One region of the Promicromonospora sp. NPDC110617 genome, then DNA from elsewhere that is predicted to be linked to it. Evidence: riboswitches for the same ligand, from Rfam matches in the RefSeq annotation. Region 1 holds a riboswitch; each other region holds the start of a gene.
What was found. A riboswitch is a leader RNA that binds a small molecule or an ion and turns the genes downstream of it on or off. The one in region 1 is predicted to bind cyclic di-AMP.
Positions count from the first base shown of each region.

Region 2: another riboswitch for cyclic di-AMP. It lies ahead of ACZ7LE_RS01005 (C40 family peptidase); the one in region 1 lies ahead of ACZ7LE_RS16935 (C40 family peptidase).
Region 3: another riboswitch for cyclic di-AMP. It lies ahead of ACZ7LE_RS23130 (C40 family peptidase); the one in region 1 lies ahead of ACZ7LE_RS16935 (C40 family peptidase).

Region 1 is NZ_JBVKBM010000002.1:1,377,437-1,380,616, reverse strand. Features, by position in the region: gene ACZ7LE_RS16940 (NAD(P)-dependent oxidoreductase) at 1-357, opposite strand, end outside; gene ACZ7LE_RS16935 (C40 family peptidase) at 456-1,340, opposite strand; cyclic di-AMP (ydaO/yuaA leader) riboswitch at 1,342-1,493, opposite strand; gene ACZ7LE_RS16930 (phytoene desaturase family protein) at 1,649-3,180, shown strand, end outside.
Region 2 is NZ_JBVKBM010000001.1:235,170-238,349, forward strand. Features, by position in the region: gene ACZ7LE_RS01000 (hypothetical protein) at 1-674, shown strand, start outside; gene ACZ7LE_RS01005 (C40 family peptidase) at 853-1,587, opposite strand; cyclic di-AMP (ydaO/yuaA leader) riboswitch at 1,589-1,782, opposite strand; gene ACZ7LE_RS01010 (hypothetical protein) at 1,948-2,841, shown strand; gene ACZ7LE_RS01015 (S8 family serine peptidase) at 2,981-3,180, shown strand, end outside.
Region 3 is NZ_JBVKBM010000004.1:295,082-298,261, reverse strand. Features, by position in the region: gene ACZ7LE_RS23135 (universal stress protein) at 1-917, opposite strand, end outside; gene ACZ7LE_RS23130 (C40 family peptidase) at 1,080-1,826, opposite strand; cyclic di-AMP (ydaO/yuaA leader) riboswitch at 1,877-2,069, opposite strand; gene ACZ7LE_RS23125 (metal-dependent transcriptional regulator) at 2,236-2,952, opposite strand; gene serC (phosphoserine transaminase) at 3,035-3,180, shown strand, end outside.

The DNA of each region.
Region 1 (3,180 bases):
GACCGACGCCAGGATCAGGGCCAGTGCGTGCTCGGTGACGGTGTCGTCGTGCAGGGACTGGCCCGAGGAGATCACGACGTCGGGGGCGAACCCGGAGCGCAGCGCGACGTCCGGGCCCGCCGACAGGGTCTGCACCCAGCGCAGGCCGGTCAGCCGCTCGGCGGCGTCGGCGACGATCTTGGGCGGGCTGGACCAGGTGACGAGCAGCTCGGCGTCGGTGTGCTCGGCGGGGATCGGCTCGTTCATCGCGTAGGTGGCGACGGTGTCGGTGCCACCGGGTGCGAAGGAGGCTCCGCCGTCGGGCAGCAGGGACGGGAAGTCGAGGTCGAAGGGCACGTCCGGTACGAGGATCTTCACGCCGGGGACGTTACCCGACCGGGGCGACGAAGCAGAGCGCCCGTCCAGCCGTCCGAGGATCGGCTGCACGGGCGCTCCGGCGTGCGGTGCGGGAGGCGTCAGCCCGTCACCCGGATGAACACCGGGTTGGTCTGCCACATCTCCGTGTAGTGCACGGGGACGCCCTCCTGCTGTGCCTCGACGACCATGCCGTCGCCCGCGTAGAGCGAGACGTGGCCGGACGTCCAGACGATGTCGCCCGGCTGGGCCTCCGCGGCGGAGACCTGGTAGCCGACGGTCGACATCGAGGCCGAGCTGTGCGGGAGGCTGACCCCGAGCTGGGCGTAGACGTACTGGATGAGCCCGGAGCAGTCGAAGCCGCTGGGGGAGGCCCCGCCCCACACGTAGGGCACGCCCACGTACTCGAGGGCGAGGTTGACGGCCTGCTGGCCCAGGTCCGCGGAGGACTCGGACGCTGCCGCCGTGGCGGCCTCGGCCTCGGCGGCAGCTGCCGCAGCGGCCTCGGCGGCGGCCTTCGCCTCCGCCTCGGCCTTCGCCTTGGCTTCCGCCTCGGCCTTGGCGCGGGCCTCTGCCTCGGCCTTCGCCTTGGCCTCGGCGATGCCGGCCTCGGTCTCGGCGTACGGGGTCACGGTGACGTGGCCCTGCTCGGCCTGGAAGTCGGCGTCGTGGGCGACCTGGACCTTGGTCACGAGGTTCTCGGCCAGGCCCGCACGGGTCTTGGTGTCGAACGTCTTGTTGGCGAGCGTGGTCTGGGTGTGGGACTCGGCAGGCGCGGTGTGGGCGGTCTGGGTGAAGACCGACGCGAGCATGCCGGACGTGACGACCGCGATGGCGCCGGTACGGGCGGCATTCTCGGCTGCTGTCTGGGTCAGAGCGGTGAAGGGGGTGAGAGCGGGGCCCTCGGCGCGGTGCCGCCCCCGGTTGCTGGGTCGGTTTGCCTGGTCGTCCGCCCAGTCGTGGGTGCGGTCGGTGAGTACGGTCACCAGTGATCTCCTCGGACGCCTACGAGGTGAGCTGTCGGGTTCGGATGGGGAGAGCGATCACCCGGCCTCACAAGGAGGCTTCACCCCGAGGACACTCGCGTGCCCGGCTTACCTGGTTCCCCCGCCCCTGTCACGTTCTGGCTGCTCAGGACCGGTGACAGGATTCGGCGTCCGGGCCTGGACCTCCCCGTTGCTGGAGCGGCGAGATCGACCGTACTCGTCCGTTGCGGAAATGTCACGATTAGGTCACATACCATCTTGTGATGGAACGTTCCTGGCAATGAGTGCCGCGTGTCACCATGGCGTGCATGCCCGATTCCCTGCTCGACCCCCTGCGCGCCCGGTACGACGTCGTCGTCGTGGGCGGCGGTCACAACGGCCTCACCGCGGCGGCCTACGCGGCCCGCGGCGGGCGCTCGGTCCTCGTCCTGGAGCGCGCCGACCACGTGGGCGGCGCCGCCGTCTCGGCCCGCCCGTTCGCGGGCGTCGACGCCCGCCTCTCGCGCTACTCCTACCTGGTCTCGCTCCTCCCGCGCCGGATCGTCGACGAGCTCGGCCTGCCGGTCCGCCTCGTGCGGCGCCGCTGGTCGTCGTACACCCCGGTGGCGGACGGCGGCCTGCTGGTCGACACCCAGGACGACGCCGCCACCCGCGCGTCGTTCCGGCGCCTCACCGGCTCCGACGCCGACTTCGAGGCCTGGGGCCGGTTCTACGCGATGACCGCCGAGGTGGCCCGCCGCCTCGCCCCGACGCTCACCGAGCCCCTGCTCCCGCGCTCCGCCGTCCGACACCTCGTCGCCGACGGCGTGGGCGAGGAGGCCTGGCGCGCGCTCTTCGAGGAGCCCCTCGGTGAGGTGCTGCGCCGCACCTTCGCCGACGACGTCGTGCGGGGCGTCGCCGCCACCGACGGCCTGATCGGCACGTTCGCCGACGTCGACGAGCCGTCCCTGCGGCAGAACCGCTGCTTCCTCTACCACGTGATCGGCAACGGGACCGGCGACTGGGACGTGCCGGTGGGCGGCATGGGCGCCGTCTCCGGTGCCCTGCGCGACGCCGCGCTGGCGGCCGGTGCCACGATCGTCACGTCGGCGACCGTCACCGCCGTCGACCCCGGCGCCGTGGGAGCCGAGGTGGCCTGGACCGACGCCGCCGGACGCACCCGGGGCGTGACCGCCGGGCACGTGCTCGCGGGGTGCGCGCCGGCCGAGCTCGAGCGCCTGCTCGCCGTGGCCGGGCGGGGCGCGGCCTCCGGTTCGGCCTCCGCGGAGCCGGGGCGGGCCGGGGTTGCCGGGCCTGGGCCCGAGGGCGCCCAGCTCAAGGTGAACATGCTGCTGCGCCGGCTGCCCCGGCTGCGCGACGACGTCGACCCCGTGGCCGCGTTCAGCGGAACGCTGCACGTCAACGAGTCGCTCACCCAGCTCCAGGACGCGTACGCGCAGGCGTCCGCCGGGCGCATCCCCGACCTGCCGCCGAGCGAGATCTACTGCCACACGCTGTCCGACCGGACGATCCTCGGCCCGGAGCTGGCCGCGACGGAGGCGCAGACCATCACGCTGTTCGGGCTGCACATGCCGGCCCGGCTCTTCCGCGCGGACCCCGACGGCGCCCGCGAGCGCGCCCTGCGGGCCACCCTCGCGTCCCTGAACTCGGTGCTGGCGGAGCCCGTCGAGGACGTGCTCGCCCTCGACGCCGACGGCGCGCCCTGCCTGGAGGTGCGCACCCCCGTGGACCTGGAGGGCGACGTGGGGCTGCCGGGCGGGCACATCTTCCACCGCGACCTGAGCTGGCCCTTCGCGGAGACAGCGGAGGGCGACGCCGGTGCGGCGGCCGGGTTCGGCGC
Region 2 (3,180 bases), on a different contig from region 1:
ACCCCACCAAGGAGAACCGCACCCCGGCGCTGCGGCCCGGTACCACGCGGGACGTCTACGTCGAGCTGGGCGAGGCGGAGTGCGCGGGCTTCCCGGCGGGTCCGGAGGAGCCGGTGCCGGACGCCGCGCCGTCGGCCACGATCACGCTGGCCCGGGGCGAGTTCGACGACCTGGGTCCGGCCTCCGACGTCGTCGTCGCGGAGGTGGGCGACCCCGGCGGGCACCTCGCACGGAACCACGCGGTGGACTGCGCCACGGCCGCGGTCGCGGCGGGCGCGAGCTTCGCCGTCGAACCGGACATCCCCGTCGGGACGCGCGGCGGAGAGCTCACCGCCCTGGTCACGCTGCGGGTCGACCCGGTGGACGGCGGGCCAGAGGTCACGGTCGACCGGATCGCCGGGACCACGATCATGAACAACCCCGACCCGGACGGCGAGGACTCCGGCTGGACCGGCTCCGCGCTCGACGGGCAGCGTTCCGGCAGCGTCACCCTGCCCGTGGTGCCTGCCCGCTGCGATGCCCACGCCGTGGGCGAGGACAAGCGCGGCACGTTTCTGCCCGTGACGGCGAGCGTCGACGGCGTGCCGCAGCACGTCGTCTACGTGCCCATGCCGGACTCGGCGCGCGCCGACCTCTTCGCCTTCATCGCGGACAGCTGCGACTGGCCGGAGTAGCCCGCCGTCCCGGGCGCACGCGAGAGGCGCCGCCTCCGTACCGGGCTCGGTACGAAGGCGGCGCCCCGCGAAGGTCCTGCTGGCGGCTCAGGCTCTGTTTTCTTGTCGTCTGAGCCTGCGGCTCCGCTCCGGGCGAGTGCCTCGTTCCTCGGCCCTCACCCTGCGCTGCGCCTCCGGCTCAGACGACGCGGATGAAGGTCGGGCTGTTCTGCCACATCTCGGTGTAGCGCACCGGCATGCCGGCGGCCCAGGCCTCGATGATCATGCCGTTGCCCGCGTAGAGGGCCACGTGGCCTGGCGTCCAGACGATGTCGCCCGGCTCGGGGTAGGTGACCTGGTAGCCGGAGCTGAGCATCGCGCTCGAGGAGTGCGGCAGAGAGACGCCGAGCTGCGCGTACACGTACTGGATCAGGCCCGAGCAGTCCATGCCCTCCGACGGCGAGTTGCCGCCCAGCACGTAGGTGATGCCCAGATAGTTGAAGGCGATGTTGACGGCCTGCTGGCCGACCGGCACGGGGTCCGGCGCGTCGACCGAGACGACCGCCGGGCCCTCGCCCTTCTCGCCGTCGGCCCCCGTGGAGGCGCCCAGGGCTTCCATCTCGATCGGCATCTTCGCGTCGGCCGGGACGGTCACGGTGGGGGCGGCGGCGACGGACTGCTTGGCCACCGCGGTGAGGGAGTTGAGGTCGACCGAGTTGAGCTTCGCGGTCTTGACGTCGGTCTTCAGGTCCATCGCCGGGGCCGCGTGGGCCGTCGTCGCGATGGTGGAGATCAGGACGCCACCGGCGGCTGCGGCGAGCGCGCCGCGGCGGGCAACAGTGCCGGCGTTCTCGGTGGCGGTACGAGCGAGGATGGTCAGCGGTGTCTGGGCCGGGCGGCTGTCACGATGCCGTCCGCGGAGGGAGTTCGTCACCTAATGTCTCCTGTACCGCCTGCGAGGTCAGCTGTCGGGTTCGGGTAGGAGTACAACCCGGCCGCACGGCTACTGGGGGGTTTCCGTCCGGCTTCACCCCGAGGACGACGATCCTGCTGTCGCCCGGGAATGGGTCCCCCGCTCCTGTCTTGAACGTCTGGTCACGAACCGGTGACAGGACTCGGCGTCCGGATCGCGACTCCACCGTGGGGGTGGAGCAGAAGTCAAAGTACACACGTTCACGGAAAAAGTCACGATCGGGTTACGCATTACGGTCTGACCCAACGAAGACGCAGATTTGCGCCGTTCCGGGCGTCAGGGGTTATGACCGACATCACACATCCGCTAGCGTTCGGCGGCATGGGCGAATCGCACTCCCGTATCTCCGCCTGGTGGGTGTTTCCCATCAGTGCGATCGTCTGGTGGATCTGTGGGTTTCTGCCCTGGCTCGCGCAGCTGTCGTACCAGGTCACCGGCGTTGCGCAGGCTTCTGACGCCGCCGCGGCGGGCATCCTTCCGCTTCCCTTCACGGCCGACGGCGCGGTGGTCGGCCTCGTCGTGATGGCGCTGTTCGGTGGTGTGCTCGCCGGGGCCACCGCCCGCCTGGCCCGTTCGGCCGGAGGGGGTGCCGGGGCCGCGATCGCCGGGACTCTGCTCGCGATGGCCGGAGCCGGCGGCGCCTCCTGGTGGCTCGCGGCCCGCGAGACCGTCCCCGGCGACGCCATGCCGCTCGGCATGCTCGTGGTCACCTGCGCGGCCGGGATCGTCGGCCTCGGGGCCGGGCTCCTGGCGGGCCTCGGGCCGGCGGCGCTGCGCGGTGTCGCCCTCGCCCTGCCGGTGGTGCTCGTCGACGGCTGGTTCTGGGGCTTCGTGCCCGGCAACGAGGTGTCCCCGACCGGCACGTGGTGGGTCTTCGCCGTGGCGCTCGGCATCGCGTTCGGCCTCACCGTGGACAGCAGGCCGATCGAGCTGCTCGGCTGGCTGCCCGCCGCCGGTGCCGTGTGGGTGCTCCAGGCGGCCGGACCCGCCCTCCTCGCCGTGCAGGAGAACATCTGGCCGGGTTCCGCGCTCACCGAGGACCCGCTGTCCGCCGTGGCGATCGCCGCGGGCAAGATCGCCTCCGCCGCGATCGTGGCCGACGGGCACCAGCTCGGCGCCTGGGTGGTCGCCCTGCTGCTCGGTGCGGCCATCGCGGCGCTCCGGCTGTCCCGGGAGGCCGCGGACGAGAGCGAGCTCTCCGAGGCGTGGGCCTGATACGTCGTGCCCCTACTGATTGCGATTGTGTAAATTTCACCCCTCACCGGACCCGAGGCCTGTTCGGCGCCGACCAGGTCCCCCTAGGTTTGCCCCAGTTCAGGGGTAATCAGCCCCTGTGCGAACAATGGGGGCATATATGAACAGGAAGTCACTCGTCGGCGCCGCCACCTCCGCGGCGCTCGTCGTGGCGGCACTGGTCGCCGTCGCACCGGGCGCACAGGCCGCGACCAGCGATCCCCTCCGGGACAAGCAGTGGGGCCTGGACCAGATCAACGCGGAGGCGGCCTGGGCGGCCAGCACCGGCGACGGCGCGGTGGTGGCCGTGGTCGACACCGG
Region 3 (3,180 bases), on a different contig from region 1:
CTGGTCGAGCCCAGCAGCAGCCCGCGGAAGCCGCCGCGCCCGCGCGAGCCCACGACCACGAGGTCCGACGCCGTCGAGAACTCCGTCAGCAGCTCGGCGCCGGTGCCGTCGAGCACGATCCGCCGGATCCGCAGCCCCGGGTTCAGGGCCTCGTACCGGTCGATCAGCACGTCCATGCCCGCCCCGATGTCCGCCAGCACCTGCTCCCGGTCGATCGAGGACGGCAGCCACGCCAGCATCCCGGCGTTGCCCACGGGCACACCCGTGACGGCGGTGAGCTCCGCACCCCACGCGTTGGCCTGCACGATCGCGTGCTGCAGCGCACGCTCGGCCTGCGGCGACCCGTCCACGCCGACGACGATGCGGCGCACCTCCCGGATCTCCGCGACCCCGCCCGCCTCGACGTCCGGGACGTCCGGCGCGGCGGCGGGCTCGTCCGCCCCGAGGTCCGGCGGGGTCCAGGAGACGCCGCGGTTGGTCTCGGCGCGCAGCGGAACCACGACCACCGGGCACTTCGCGTGCGCGGGGAGCGCGGACGACACCGTGCCCAGCAGCCGCTCCGTGAACCCGCCCCGGCCCCGGGTCCCGACCACGGCGAGCCCGTAGTCGGCGGACAGCTCCACCAGCACACCAGCGGCGTCACCGGTCGCGACCTCCGTCGTGGCGCGCACCCCGGCGTCGGCCACACGGTTCTCCGCCTCGACCAGGACCGCCTTGGCGCCCTCCTGGATCGTGGTGTCGTCCAGCGCGGCGTACCCGCCGTCGAGCGACGCGGCGGTGAATGACGGCAGTGAATAGCTGCACACGATGTGCAGCGCCCAGCCCACGCGGTGCGCGTAGGCGGTAGCCCAGTCCAGCGCGTGCAGACTCGCGGCCGATCCGTCCACCCCGACCAGTACGACCTCGGATCGAGTCATCGCCAGTCCTTTCCTCAGCAGTGCATCTTTGCCCTCCAACGCTACCGGCGGGGCGCCCGTCGTGGGTATCCGGAGGCAAAAAGACGGCAGAAAGATGGCAAAGCAGAGCGCCCGCCCGGATCTCCCGGACAGGCGCTCTGCTGCGGTACTGCGTGCCTGCGGTCAGCCCAGGCGGATGAACGTGGGGTTCGACTGCCAGATGGTGCGGAAGTCGACCACGGTGCCCGGCTTGGACGCGTCGATCATGGTGTTGCCACCGGCGTAGATCGAGACGTGACCGGGGGTCCACATCAGGTCGCCCGGCTGGGCCTGCGACGCCGGCACCTGCGTGCCGTAGCCGGCCTGCGCCGACGAGGAGTGCGGCAGCGAGATGCCGAGCTGCGCGTAGACGTACGACGTAAAGCCCGAGCAGTCGAAACCGCTCGGGCTGGAGCCGCCGGAGACGTACGGGACGCCGATGTAACGGCTGGCGATGGAGATCACGGAGTTGCCGATGGCCGACGCCGGGACGTCGACGGACGAGGAGGCGGTCGACACGGCGGTGGCCGCGGCCTCTGCTGCCTCGGCGGCGGCCGCCTCAGCGGCCTCCTCGGCTTCCTGGGCGGCCAGCTCGGCCTGGTAGTCCTCGTTGTCGGCGGCCGAGACCACCGAGACGGCGGACTTCTCGACGCTCAGCTCGGCGTCGGGCGCGACGGTCACGACAGGGGCGTTCGACAGGGACTCGCGGGCCTGGGACGTCAGCGCGTTGAGGTCCACCGAGTTCATCTTGGCGTGGCCGGTCTCCATCGGAGCGGCCTGCGCTGCCATCGCGCCACCGAACGTGGAGACCAGGAGCGCGCCACCCGCGGCGGCGACCGCGGTACGACGACCGACGGCGGCGTTCTGAGCAAGCTCGGTGAGCGGAGTCACGGGGCGTCGCGCAGCACGATGGCGTGCGCGGGTGGTACGTGCGGTCACGTAGTACCTCTCCTTGTACGCCTTCGAGGTCAGCTGTCGGGTTCGGGTGGGAGAAATCACCCGGCCGTGCACTCCCGAAGGATTACCCGGCTTCACCCCGAGGACGCACCCTGGCGCCCGATGGTGGGTCCCCCGCCTCTGTCATGCGGTCGTCTTGGGGCCCCGGCCGGTGACAGAGTTCGGCGTCCGTCCGGAGACTCCCTCGGAATAAACTCCGCGGGAGCGGTCCGAACGTACCCGACGTCACCCCCGATGTCACGTTCCGGCAACGAATGTCATGCCGTGTCGGACACAGGGTGACACCTTTCCGACAAAACTGCCCATTTCATGCCTCTTCGCCCCGGTAGTGGGGCGGCCGGGATCAGGCCGTCGCGACGAAGAGGTGGCGCGCCAGGTCCTCGCCGAGCTCCAGCGCGGTCCCGGCGCCGTCGACGGTCACCGTGTAGGTCCCGTCGCTGAGCTCGGCCGTGATCCGCGAGCCGGGCACAAGGCCGGCGTCGGACAGGCGGGCCAGCAGCTCGACGTCCGTCTGCAGCGGCTCCGCGATCCGGGTGAGGGACGCCGCGAGCGGCTCGCCCTTCACGCCCTTCTTGGCCGCCGCCTCGAACGCGGAGGGCAGCGAGATCACCCCACTGAGGAAGGGGACGTCCGTGTAGGCCTCGCCGAGCTCCGAGAGGCCGGGGATCGGGTTGCCGTACGGGTCGTGGTGCGGGTGGTCGAGCAGGCCGACGAGGCGCTTCTCCACGAGGTCGCTCATCACGTGCTCCCAGCGGCAGGCCTCGACGTGCACGTGCTCCCAGTCGAGCTTGATCACGTCGGTCAGCAGGCGCTCCGCCAGGCGGTGCTTGCGCATCACGCGCATCGCCTTGTCGTGCCCGAGCTCGGTGAGCTCCAGGTGGCGGTCCCCGGTCACGATCACGAGCCCGTCGCGCTCCATGCGCGCGACCGTCTGCGACACCGTCGGGCCGGAGTGCCCCAGGCGCTCCGCGATGCGCGCGCGCAGGGGGGTGATGCCCTCCTCGTCGAGCTCGTAGATCGTCTTGAGGTACATCTCGGTGGTGTCGATCAGATCCGTCACGTCAGCTCCCGTCATGCGCGCAGCCGTCCAGTCGCCCTGGGCTCGGCGCCCCGGGCGTCGGCCCAGGTTCTAGTCTAGTTCTGTGCCACTGACAATCCCGACACACCTGTTGCCCACCGACGGCCGTTTCGGCTCAGGCCCCTCCAAGGTGCGCCCGGTACAGGTCGATCATCTCGTGGCGAACGCCCACGTGCTCGGTACCTCGCACCGCAAGGCGCCCGTCAAGGA